2 regions of the Pseudalkalibacillus sp. A8 genome follow, and region 2 is predicted to be linked to the other one. Evidence: a T-box and tRNA genes for the amino acid it is inferred to sense, from the RefSeq annotation. Region 2 holds a T-box; the other holds one or more tRNA genes.
What was found. A T-box is a leader RNA that pairs with one kind of tRNA and senses whether it is charged. The one in region 2 lies ahead of glyQ (glycine--tRNA ligase subunit alpha), so its partner is inferred to be a tRNA-Gly.
Positions count from the first base shown of each region.

Region 1 (6,285 bases), 330 kb from region 2:
ACAGGTCTATTACTGCTTATGTCTGGGTGTGGCTTGTTAACAGAAAAAACAAATAATGAAATCGATCCACCCCAAGAAGTCAATTTTCTGGATGATGGCGAGTCTTTAGAGGAGACTGGTGAAGACACAGATGCTCTGGCAGATGGGAAGGATGCCCCAGCAGGTGCTACAGAATCGCACCAATTGCAAGTATACTTAATTGATGAAAACGGGCTGGTTGTTCCCCAAACGATGAAAATGCCGAGTGAGGAAGATCCAGCAAAGCAAGTCGTCGAGTACTTAGTGAATGATGGAAAAGCGTCCAACTATATTCCAAATGGTATGCGAGCCGTTTTACCTGCAGGAACTGAGGTTTTAGGCTTGAACATAGACCAAGGAACAGCAACGGTCGACTTTTCAGAGGAGTTTAAAGAGTATGCAGCTGAAGATGAACTTCGTATATTACAATCTTTGACGTATACGCTTACACAATTCGATAATGTACACGCAGTCAAGATCAAGATTAACGGAGAAGACCAGAAAGTCATGCCGGTCAACCAGACACCGATTGGCGAAAACATGACACGGGCAGATGGCATCAATATTGAGACCAATGGAGTTGTCGATGTGACAGGAAGCAAGACCGTAACGGTTTACTTCATAGGCCAAAATGGTGATGATGACTTCTATTATGTTCCGGTCACAAGAAAAGTGAATTCGAATGAAAACATGGTAAAAGCCACTGTTGATGAATTGTTAAGCGGACCATCCATTCAATCCGGTCTGTTGACGGATATGAGAAATGAAGTTGAACTTGTAAGTGCCCCAGTTGAAGAGGATGGGGTCGTAACATTAGACTTCAATGAGGCGCTCCTCAGTGAACAGAAAAATACAGCTATATCTGAGGCTGTTCTGAACTCACTGGTATTATCATTGACTGAACTTACGGGTATCGAAAAGGTACAGATCAAAGTGAATGGTACGAGTGAAGTCGTTAACCAAGATGGAAAATTATTGACTGAGCCTGTTTCAAGACCTGTGAATGTGAATACTGTAGAATTTTAAAATGAATAGAGGAAGTAAATGTGTTACGATAAAAGAGTAGGCGGTTAACAACCGCCTTTTTCTTTTGCCAAAGACGTGTGATCACCGGCATACTTTATGGATCGTGATGGTCATACTAATCAATAATGTAAGTTATAAAGGAGGAATTTCGGATGAGAACAGACGGTAGAATGAATGATCAGTTAAGAAAAATACATATCGAAACGAATTATATTAAACACCCGGAAGGCTCTGTTTTGATTTCAGTGGGGGATACAAAAGTCATTTGTACAGCTAGTATTGAAGATCGCGTTCCACCTTTTATGAGAAACCAAGGGAAAGGTTGGATTGCAGCGGAGTATTCAATGCTTCCACGTGCTACAGAGCAGCGGAACATCCGTGAATCCAGTAAAGGGAAAGTGTCTGGGCGAACGATGGAGATTCAACGATTGATTGGTCGCGCACTCCGGTCAGTAGTAGAGCTGGATAAATTCGGAGAGCGTACCTGCTGGATCGATTGCGATGTCATACAGGCGGATGGAGGAACCCGTACTGCAAGTATCACTGGTGCATTTGTAGCTATGACTATGGCTTTCAACAGACTCATTGAGCAAGATGTCATCAAGAAAATGCCGATAAAAGAATTTTTAGCTGCTACGTCCGTTGGGGTAGTGCCAGAAAACGGGGAGATCTTAGACCTGTGCTACGAAGAGGATTCTAAAGCCCATGTCGATATGAATGTCATCATGACTGGTGGGAAAGAATTTGTAGAACTGCAAGGTACAGGTGAAGAGGCAACATTCTCATACAATCAATTGCAAGCAATGCTTAACCTTGCAGATAAAGGGATTACTGAACTTATAGAATATCAAAAAGAAGCACTAGGAGATATTCACCGGCTCATCGGTGAAAAGTAGGTGTTTATTCATGAAAAAGGTCATCATCGCGTCCCATAATGAGGGTAAAGTCAAGGAATTCCGGGAAATGTTTAAAGAGTTTGGGTTAAAGGTGGTTTCTTTGAGAGACCTGGATTTTCACGAGGAAATCGAAGAGAATGGTTCAACTTTCAAAGAAAACGCCAGTATTAAAGCAGAAACAATCGCAAACCATTTCCAAGAACCTGTCATTGCTGATGATTCCGGACTTGAAATTGATGCACTGGATGGCAGGCCTGGAATCTATTCAGCGCGCTATGCAGGGGAAGAAAAAGACGATGAAGCCAACCTGAAGAAGGTACTAGCGGAAATGGAACATGTGCCAGAAAAGGATCGTTCTGCTCGATTTATCTGTGTTTTAGCGATTGCACGACCAGGGAAAGAAACAAGTAGTGTTGAAGGTAAGTGTGAAGGAATCATTCTTCATGAAAAAAGAGGAGATCACGGTTTTGGCTATGATCCGATTTTCTATCTTCCTGCTATGGGGAAAACGTTAGCTCAATTGGAACCAGGGGAAAAGAACAAAATCAGTCACCGTGCAAAGGCTTTGAGAGAATTACGCAATCATTGGTCTGAAATCTTTTACACTTGAAGAAAGTAAAGCTTTCCTCAGTATGTTTTCACAAGCTGGTAACTCCGGAAGCTTAACGCCGCATGAAGAAAAAGCGTTAGCTTTTTCGAGGGTCAAAGCACAGCCTTCACCAAGAGTTTTGCTTTGCGAAGTTTACTTTAGCTTTTTAAAGGAGGACCTTTCAATGAATGTTTTAGTCGTAAGTGATAGTCATGGACTGACAAAGGAACTGAAGGAAGTCGTTGATCTGCATAAAAATCAGCTCGATGTAATGATCCATTGTGGGGATTCTGAACTTCCTTCGGATGATCCGATGCTGCGGCCATTTTACAATGTTCAAGGAAATATGGATCTCGGCCATCATGATTTCCCGAATGAAACATTAATTGAAGAACAAGACTACCGCCTGTTTGTCACACATGGACACTTATACAATGTGAAAATGTCCTACATGAATTTAGCCTATAAAGCTGAAGAAAAAGGAGCGGACCTGGTTTTCTTCGGGCACTCTCATACAGCAGAATCATTCGAAGAAAATGGTATGGTTTTTGTTAACCCGGGAAGTCTCCGTTTGCCTAGAGGGCGGAAAGAAAGGTCTTATGCAATTTGTGAATGTAAGGATCGTCATAAAATACGGGTACGTTTTTTTGAATTTGATGGGGAAGAACTGACAGATTTATCAACTGAATATCAATTATAAAAGAAAAAGAACTCACGATCATTAAAAAAACCATTGACATTTCCCTCGTAATTCGATATATTAATTATTGTCGCTGATTGATGCGGGTGTAGTTTAGTGGTAAAACAAGAGCCTTCCAAGCTCTGGTCGTGGGTTCGATTCCCATCACCCGCTCCATTTATTAACATGTCCCAGTAGCTCAGCTGGATAGAGCAACAGCCTTCTAAGCTGTCGGTCGGGCGTTCGAATCGCTCCTGGGACGCCATACTTAATACATACAAACGCTTCTATTGCATAAAAGCAGGGAGCGTTTTTTCTTATAGTTGATGATAACCTTAGTCGTTGGAGCTTCCTGATACCCTTTGAGTGGGTAAAACCGACTGTAAGGTACTCATAAAGACTTTATAAAATCCTTCAAGAGTAAAAATCCCATTAACTGGTTGCTTACTCCGTCCTTCATCCATACATACATGAATGTTGATGTCAAGACAAGTGTAATATAGACTTAATATGTTAGAATTTGTTTTTAAGAAGTTAAACTGCTAAACTTGCTTTAAACGATTGATAAAAAGCGGGGAGATTGTTTTGGAAAAAGACCATAAAGGGCCGCGTGAAAGTAAAATCGTTTACTTCCCAAACCTTACTGCAAAGCTTGTGAATAAGGGAATGTCAGCCCTAAAACAAAAGAAATTCAAAGAATCGCTGAATTATTTCCAACAGCTTATCGAGATGGAACCGGATCATCCACAAGGTAACGTTGGCGTTGTCTTAAGTCTGGTTGAACTTGGTGAATTGAGAGAAGCAAAGGAAAAGTGTGATACGATTCTTAAAAAAGACATCGGTGAGTATTATGATGTCCTGCAAATTTACATATCCATCCTCATCCAATTAGGCGATTATGAAGAAGTTGTGGAAATTCTCGAAGCAGTCATCCAAGAGCAAAGCCTGCCGCCGCAAATGGCTGAAAACTTCTATCAGCTTTTATATTTCAGTCGAAAAATGGCTGAGGATGAACCGAGTGATAACTTTGTTTTTGAAACGAAATTTTCGGATCAAGAGGTAGAACATCTTGCAACACAATTGAGATCACCGGACTCTAAGAAACAATGGCAAGCAGTACAATCGATTGAAAAACCTGATCAACCAGCAGTACGTAATGAGTTGAAGAATTTTCTTACATATCCCGATGCCAATCCATCTTTAAAAACAATTGTTCTGCAAATGCTGAAAGAGGGAGACGCGTCAGAAACCATCAGTATACATAAATTTGGGAAGACGATGACGGTAAGTCCTGACCAACTTCATGACATACCAGACGGACAATTTTATAGACTGGTTAAAACCATCATCGAGCATCAATTGGAACAACAGAATCCGACATTGTTAGAAATGGCTGAACAAATCTGGGACCATTACTTATTTATGATTTACCCGTTCCAACCAGAGCCCCTTAATGAACAATTATGGGCCGTCGCCGTTCTTGAAGTAGCTCATAGGCTGAACGGTATAGATTTTGATGGGGATGATCTGCAGGTTGCTTTTTCATTAGATGAAGAGTTACTTGAGGATGTTGTTGGAAAGATCATAGAAATTGAACGATTATCAATGAAAGAAGTCGGTCTCTCTGATGACTAGTCGAACTAGTTGAAAACCAATGTTCATGTGTTATAATGTAGTGGTTGCAAACTCATTCGTACGTTAATGTAGTTATAAGAAGATAAATGTTGGAGGGAATTATAGTCATGAGTGCAAAATGGGAAAAGCAAGAAGGCAATCTAGGTGTATTAACCATTGATGTAGATGCTGAACGTGTCAACGAAGCATTGGATCAAGCGTTCAAAAAGGTCGTAAAAAAAGTGAACGTACCAGGATTCCGTAAGGGGAAAGTCCCGCGTTCAATGTTTGAAAAGCGTTTCGGAGTGGAAGCACTTTACCAGGACGCTTTAGATATCCTGCTTCCTAGCGCATATACTCAAGCAGTTGAGGAAACAGGAATCGAGCCGGTCGACCAGCCTGATGTTGATATCGAGCAAATGGAAAAAGGTAAAAACCTTGTTTTCAAAGCAACTGTTACAGTCAAGCCTGAAGTCAAACTAGGTGAATATAAAGGCCTTGAAGTAGAAAAACAAGATAGTGAAGTTACAGATGAAGATGTCCAAGAAGAATTGACAGCTCTTCAAAAGAAGCATGCTGAATTGGCTGTGAAAGAAGAAGGTAAAGTTGAAAAAGGCGATACAGTTATAATCGACTTTGCTGGATATGTTGACGGGGAAGCTTTCGAAGGCGGAACTGCTGAGAACTATTCTCTTGAAATCGGATCGGGATCATTCATTCCTGGTTTCGAAGAGCAGCTTGAAGGTGAAGAAGCAGGTGCTGAAAAGGACGTCGAAGTAACATTCCCTGAGGAATACCATGCTGAAGAGCTTGCCGGAAAACCAGCTACGTTTAAAGTGAAAATCCATGAAATCAAACAACTGGAACTTCCTGAGCTGGATGACGAGTTTGCTAAGGACGCAAATGAAGAAGTGGAAACACTTGATGAGTTGAAATCTCAAATTAAAGAGCGTCTTCAAAATGACAAAGCGACACAAGCTGAAAATGAAATGAAAGATCAACTTGTTCAAAAAGCTTCTGAAAACGCAGAGATAGATGTTCCTGAAGCAATGGTCAATTCCGAACTTGATCGTATGATGAAGGAATTCGATCAACGCCTTCAAATGCAAGGTATGAACTTGGATATGTACTCTCAGTTCTCAGGCACTTCTGAAGATCAGTTGAAAGAGCAAATGAAAGAAGATGCAGAAAAGCGTGTTCGTACAAACTTGACTCTTGAAGCGATCGCTGAAGCTGAAAACATTGAAGTCTCAGAAGAAGAAGTAGATGAAGAAATCAAGAAGATGGCTGAAATGTACCAAATGGAAGTTGATAAAATGAAGCAAATGCTTGCGATGCAAGGTGGACCTGATCTATTGAAGGGTGACTTGAAAGTTCGTAAGGCAATTGATTTTCTTGTAGAGAATAGCAAAACTGTTGCATAATATAAAGTAGGATATGAAACAAGGCGCGAACTTTCGTGC
Region 1 is NZ_CP174509.1:4,047,031-4,053,315, reverse strand. Features, by position in the region: gene ACJROX_RS20845 (GerMN domain-containing protein) at 1-1,044, shown strand, start outside; gene rph (ribonuclease PH) at 1,197-1,940, shown strand; gene ACJROX_RS20835 (XTP/dITP diphosphatase) at 1,951-2,550, shown strand; gene ACJROX_RS20830 (metallophosphoesterase family protein) at 2,714-3,229, shown strand; tRNA gene ACJROX_RS20825 (tRNA-Gly) at 3,312-3,385, shown strand; tRNA gene ACJROX_RS20820 (tRNA-Arg) at 3,397-3,473, shown strand; gene ACJROX_RS20815 (hypothetical protein) at 3,794-4,843, shown strand; gene tig (trigger factor) at 4,951-6,246, shown strand.
Region 1: it encodes a tRNA-Gly, which carries the amino acid that the T-box ahead of glyQ (glycine--tRNA ligase subunit alpha) is inferred to sense. The anticodon was not compared.

Region 2 (6,285 bases):
GTCATCTCATTTGCTCTTGAAGATGAGGTAGAGGGAGAAATGGAAATCATCGATGACGATACTCCGGTATTGCTTGGTGATATCATCATCTCAGTTGAAAAGGCAAAAGAGCAGGCTGATGAATATGGCCACACTTTCATGCGTGAAGTTGGTTTTCTTGCAGTTCATGGATTTCTGCATTTGTTAGGATATGATCATATGAACGATGAGGACGAGAAAAAAATGTTCACAAGACAGGATTCCATCTTGAACTCTTTCGGATTGAAACGGTCATGATCAGGGATATTGCGAAAAGTTTTCGCTATGCGTTTGAGGGCTTGATTGAAGGCTGGCGAATGGAACGAAATTTTCGCATCCATTGTATTTTTGCGGTTTTTACGGTTATCATGGCTCTGCTGCTTGGTTTTTCAACCGTAAAGTGGTTGGTCCTTTTGCTTACCATCGGGATTGTACTTGGCCTTGAATTGATGAATTCTGCCATTGAGCGAGTCGTGGATCTGATTACTGAGGAATATCACCCGATTGCGAAAAAAGCAAAAGACTTAGCTGCAGGTTCCGTCTTTATTTTCAGTATTATTGCTGTTATAATAGGATTCCTTCTATTTGCTGTACCAATAATTGAAATCGTTTTATAGAGGTGAAAGATTTGAATAAAGAAGAACTGATACAAGAAGCAATTGAAGCAAGGAAGTTTGCATATACACCCTACTCTAAATTCCAGGTAGGAGCCGCATTACTTACAGAAGATGGAAAAGTTTATCGTGGAGCAAATATTGAAAACGCTGCCTACAGTCTATGTAATTGTGCAGAGCGGACAGCCTTGTTCAAAGCATACTCAGAAGGGGACAAGGCATTCAGTGCTTTGGCAGTCGTTGCGGATACGAAGCGTCCCGTTCCGCCTTGCGGTGCATGCAGACAAGTTATATCAGAATTATGTAAGCCGACTATGCCAGTTTATTTGACTAACTTGAATGGTGACCTGCAGGAACTGAAAGTAAGTGAATTGCTGCCAGGAGCATTTTCACCGGAGGATTTAAATGAGTAGAGAAGGATTCAAATCAGGCTTCGTTTCAATCATTGGACGTCCGAATGTCGGGAAATCAACGTTGTTAAACCATGTACTTGGACAGAAGATCGCCATCATGAGTGATAAACCGCAGACGACACGCAATAAGATTCATGGCGTTTACACTACGGAACAGGAACAGATTGTGTTCATTGATACACCCGGAATCCATAAACCGAAGCATAAACTTGGGGACTTCATGACAAAGATTGCTCAAGAAACATTGAATGAAGTCGATATCATCCTATTTTTGATCAATGCGGAAGAAGGATATGGACGAGGGGACCAGTTTATCCTGAACCGTCTTAAAAATGTGAACAGGCCTATATTTTTGGTTATCAATAAGATAGACAGAGTACATCCAGACGATTTGCTGCCGATCATTGAACAATATCGTGAAAAACTGGATTTTGCAGAAATCGTGCCTATTTCAGCTCTTAACGGCAACAATGTTACAACTTTGATGGAACAGCTCACAAATTACTTGGAAGAAGGACCGCAGTATTATCCTGAAGATCAAGTGACAGACCATCCTGAACGATTTGTAGCGGCAGAGTTGATCAGAGAAAAAGTTCTGCACCTGACACACGAAGAAGTACCGCATTCCGTTGCGGTTGTCATTGATGAGATGAAACGTCGAGAGAACGGAAACATGGTAGATATAACCGCGACGATTGTCGTAGAGCGGTCTTCACAAAAAGGGATTCTAATTGGAAAACAAGGTGGAATGCTGAAGAAGATCGGCTCTCTGGCACGTCAGGATATCGAGCATCTGTTAGGGTCAAAAGTCTACCTTGAACTGTGGGTTAAAGTTCAGAAAGATTGGCGGAATCGTCCGTTCAATCTGAGGGATTTTGGATTCAGTGAGGACACATATTGAATTTGACTTGTTCCTCAAGCTTTTTTCCTTAGGATTTTTTAAATGTTTGGCTTTGATAAATTTTAATGTTGATTTCTTATAGAAAATTTTGCCTTAAGCAAAATTTGCGACACTCCAGCGGGAAAAGGAGCCAGGCAAGACCCTACAGCGAGGAGGCTTGTCAAATTACGCTATGAATGTAAAAAAATGGGTTCCGAGAAGTGGTGTTTAGATCAGCGACCAGTCACTTTAATCACTTCAAACTTCCTGCGGCGGCAGCGCCCTTGTCAGTCTTCCAGTGACCTATGTGACTACGCTGGTCGCTTCCGCATTTCTTTAGCCTGCCGGAAAAGGAGTGCATTTCGTGAAAATCAACAAATATAAAAAGCCAGATGTTTAAAGTGAAATTGTCAAAAATTCCATAACATGAAATTTGTAATCAAGGTCACTCTAATGAAAAGGATTGCTTATTTTCTTTCGAAAGGTGGAGACATTCCATGAGGGACTTTACCTGGAAATTGTTTTGCGAGACAGGTAATATCGATACGTATCTCTTGTTAAAAGAACTTGAGAGTGAGAATGACCAATCATCTGACCTATTGGAAATCGAAGAAAGGAAAGGCGATTATTTAGAAACAGAGCTTTGATTGCATCACACTGAAATCAGGCGGTGATCGTGATGTTGATCAAGTCAGAAGCGATCGTGATCCGTACCTCGGATTACGGGGAATCCAACAAAGTAGTAACCGTTTATACAAAGGATTTTGGCAAACTTGGGATTATGGCACGAGGGGCGAAAAAAACGAAAAGTCGCCTCTCTTCTGTTTCCCAGCTATTCACTCATGGCCATTTCCTTATTCAAAAGGGAAGTGGACTAGGGAGCTTGAGCCAAGGAGAAATCATCAATACTTTTCGAGGGATCAAGCAGGATATTTTTAAAACGGCATATGCAGCTTATATGGTGGAACTACTGGATAAATCGACTGAGGATAACCAAGCATCCCCAGCTCTATTCGAATTTTTGAAGCTATCCTTGACTTATTTGGATGAAGGGATAGATCCTGACATTTTGAAAGCCATATTCGAAATGAAGATGCTACGACTCTCAGGGGTGGGTCCTCAGGTAGACCGATGTGTCCTTTGTGGAAGAAAAGAGGGTATTTCTGCCTTCTCAATAGCAGAGGGAGGGTTTCTCTGTGTTCAGTGCAAATATTCTGATCCGAAGGCCCTTGGGCTAACTCCGAAAACGGCGAGGCTTTTGAATCTGATTTACTACATGGACCTGTCTAGATTAGGCAATGTTTCTGTAAAAGAAGAAACGAAACAGGCGTTGAATAAAATCCTAACTACATACCTCGATGAATACACAGGGATTCGATTAAAATCGAAACGTTTTCTTGACCAACTGCAGAAATTCGAATGAGATTTGACAAACTGGATAAAAACGATTATGATACTTTCAACAAATTTAAAACGATGCGTTGATGGAGAGGAGTACTTACAACCTCAATTCAAGCGACTCTAGGTTGGTGGGAGCTAGAGATTGAAAAGTAAGGAAGGGCGCTCTGGAGCATTACAATAAAGCGGGGATTGAGATAGAAACTTGTGCTCTTGATTTCATCCAATGATGATTTCTTGAGACAGACCTCCTCAATCCCAAATAGGGTGGAACCGCGGGTGAACTCTCGTCCCTATGTCGAGTCAGACATAGGGACGAGAGTTTTTTATGCTTGAAAACCTATGAACAGACTCAAAAAAGGAAGAAAACAAAAATTCGAACCGTGGAGGTGCATTATGAATTTACAAGATATGATTCTTACACTGCAGCGTTATTGGGCTGACCAAGGATGCTTTGTCATGCAAGCGTACGATGTAGAAAAAGGTGCGGGAACGATGAATCCGATGACATTTCTGCGAAGTATCGGACCAGAGCCATGGAATGTAGCTTATGTAGAACCGTCTCGAAGACCAGTCGATGGAAGGTATGGGGAAAATCCAAACCGTCTCTATCAGCATCACCAGTTCCAAGTCGTCATGAAGCCATCGCCGGATAACATCCAAGAGCTTTATCTGCAAAGCTTGAAGGAAATCGGTATCGACCCGGATGAGCATGACATTCGTTTTGTTGAAGACAATTGGGAAGCGCCGACTTTATCGGCTTCTGGTCTTGGTTGGGAAGTATGGCTAGATGGCATGGAAATCACCCAATTCACTTATTTCCAACAAGTAGGCGGTTTAGATGCAAAGCCTGTATCTGCTGAAATCACTTATGGTATTGAACGTCTTGCTTCTTACATACAAGACAAAGAGAATGTATTCGACTTGGAATGGCACTCAGGCATAACGTATCATGATCTTTATTATCAATCTGAATATGAACACTCGAAATATACATTTGAAGTGTCTGATACCGATATGTTGTTCAACCTATTCAACATCTATGAAAAAGAGGCAAAACGGGCAATTGAAGATCAGCTCGTGTTCCCAGGTTACGATTATGTGCTGAAATGTTCTCATGTGTTCAATCAACTTGATGCGAAGGGTTCCATATCCGTAACAGAACGGACAGGGTATATCAGCCGTGTCAGAAATCTAGCTAGAAAATGTGCGAAAGCTTACTATGAGCAAAGAGAGCAATTAGGATTTCCAATGTTGAAAGGGGCGAATGTCGATGAGTAAACAGGATCTTTTATTGGAAATCGGTCTGGAAGAAATGCCTGCACGTTTTGTTACAGATGCGATGTATCAGCTTTCTGATAAAATAGCAGGCTGGTTTACGGAAAACCGGATTCCCTTCGGTGAAGTATTGCCGTATTCAACACCTAGACGACTAGCTGTAAAAATTACGGAAGTTGCTGATAAGCAAGAGGACCAAGAAGAAGAACTAAGAGGACCTGCAAAAAAAATCGCTATTGATGATGTGGGGAATTGGTCGAAAGCTGCATTAGGCTTTGCCAGAGGTCAAGGTGTAAACCCGGAAGATCTCTTCTTTAAAGAAGTGAAGAATACAGAATATGTTTTTGCGAATAAGTTTACAACTGGGGTATCCACAATGAAGTTATTGCCTCAACTGGACAAAGTGATTCAAAACCTTCATTTTCCGAAGAACATGAGATGGGGAGACCGGGACTTTAAATTCGTCCGGCCGATCAAATGGATCCTCTTCTTATATGGGACAGAAATACCGAAACTAGAAATCGCAGGGGTCCAATCTGATCGGAAAACTTACGGGCACCGTTTTCTTGGTGAGGAAATTGAAATCGAGTCACCTGAACAATATCCGACGGATTTACTTGGTCAATTTGTCATTGCTGACCCGAAAGAACGGAAGGAAGGGATTCAAAATCAATTGGAAAACATCCAGGAGGAAGAAGGATGGAAAATCCCGATTGATGAAGGGCTGTTGGAGGAAGTGAATAATCTGGTAGAGTATCCCACTGCTTTACATGGGAAATTTGATGAAGAATTCCTGGAACTCCCGCCTGAAGTACTGATCACTTCTATGAAAGAACATCAGCGTTATTTTCCTGTGCAAAACAAAGATGGGGAGCTGCAACCTTATTTTGTGACAGTTCGAAATGGGGATCACAATCATCTAGCGAATGTTGTGAAAGGGAATGAAAAAGTATTGCGGGCGCGATTGAAAGACGCTCAATTCTTCCACAATGAGGACAAGAAAAAGTCCATAGAGCATTACCTGGATAAGCTTGAGTCAATCGTGTTCCATGAAGAATTAGGCACGATCGCTGATAAGGTTGAGCGTATCAAGACCCATGCTGCCTATTCAAGTGAATTACTACAGTTAGATTCAGATTCAGAAAGTTCCATCCAACGTGCTGCTTCAATCTGTAAATTCGATCTTGTCACTCAAATGGTGTATGAGTTCCCTGAACTGCAAGGTGTGATGGGGGAGAAATACGCAAAGCTTTTTGGAGAAGATGAAATCATAGCTGCAGCTGTCAATGAACATTATCAACCTAGATTTGCTGGAGATGCTTTGCCTGGAACGGTCGTCGGCTCAGTACTGAGTGTCTCTGATAAATTGGATACGATTGTAGGTTGCTTCGGCATCGGCATCATCCCAACAGGTTCCCAGGATCCATATGCACTAAGAAGACAAGCAGCCGGTATTTTACAAATCTTGATTCAAAAAGGTTGGCCGGTTGAACTTGAAGAATTATTGAATACAGCTCTTGATGTCTATGAAGACAACCGATTATTAAAGAATGACCGATCGGAAGTCTTCAATCAACTGATTGAATTTTTCAATATCCGTTTGAAAACGATCCTGCAAGATCAAGGTATCCGTTATGATATCATTGACGCTGTGTTGACAGGGGAATTGGGACGTGTAGACCTT
Region 2 is NZ_CP174509.1:3,721,765-3,728,049, reverse strand. Features, by position in the region: gene ybeY (rRNA maturation RNase YbeY) at 1-276, shown strand, start outside; gene ACJROX_RS19290 (diacylglycerol kinase family protein) at 273-635, shown strand; gene ACJROX_RS19285 (cytidine deaminase) at 647-1,045, shown strand; gene era (GTPase Era) at 1,038-1,946, shown strand; gene ACJROX_RS19275 (YqzL family protein) at 2,423-2,572, shown strand; gene recO (DNA repair protein RecO) at 2,605-3,348, shown strand; T-box leader at 3,398-3,621, shown strand; gene glyQ (glycine--tRNA ligase subunit alpha) at 3,720-4,604, shown strand; gene glyS (glycine--tRNA ligase subunit beta) at 4,597-6,285, shown strand, end outside.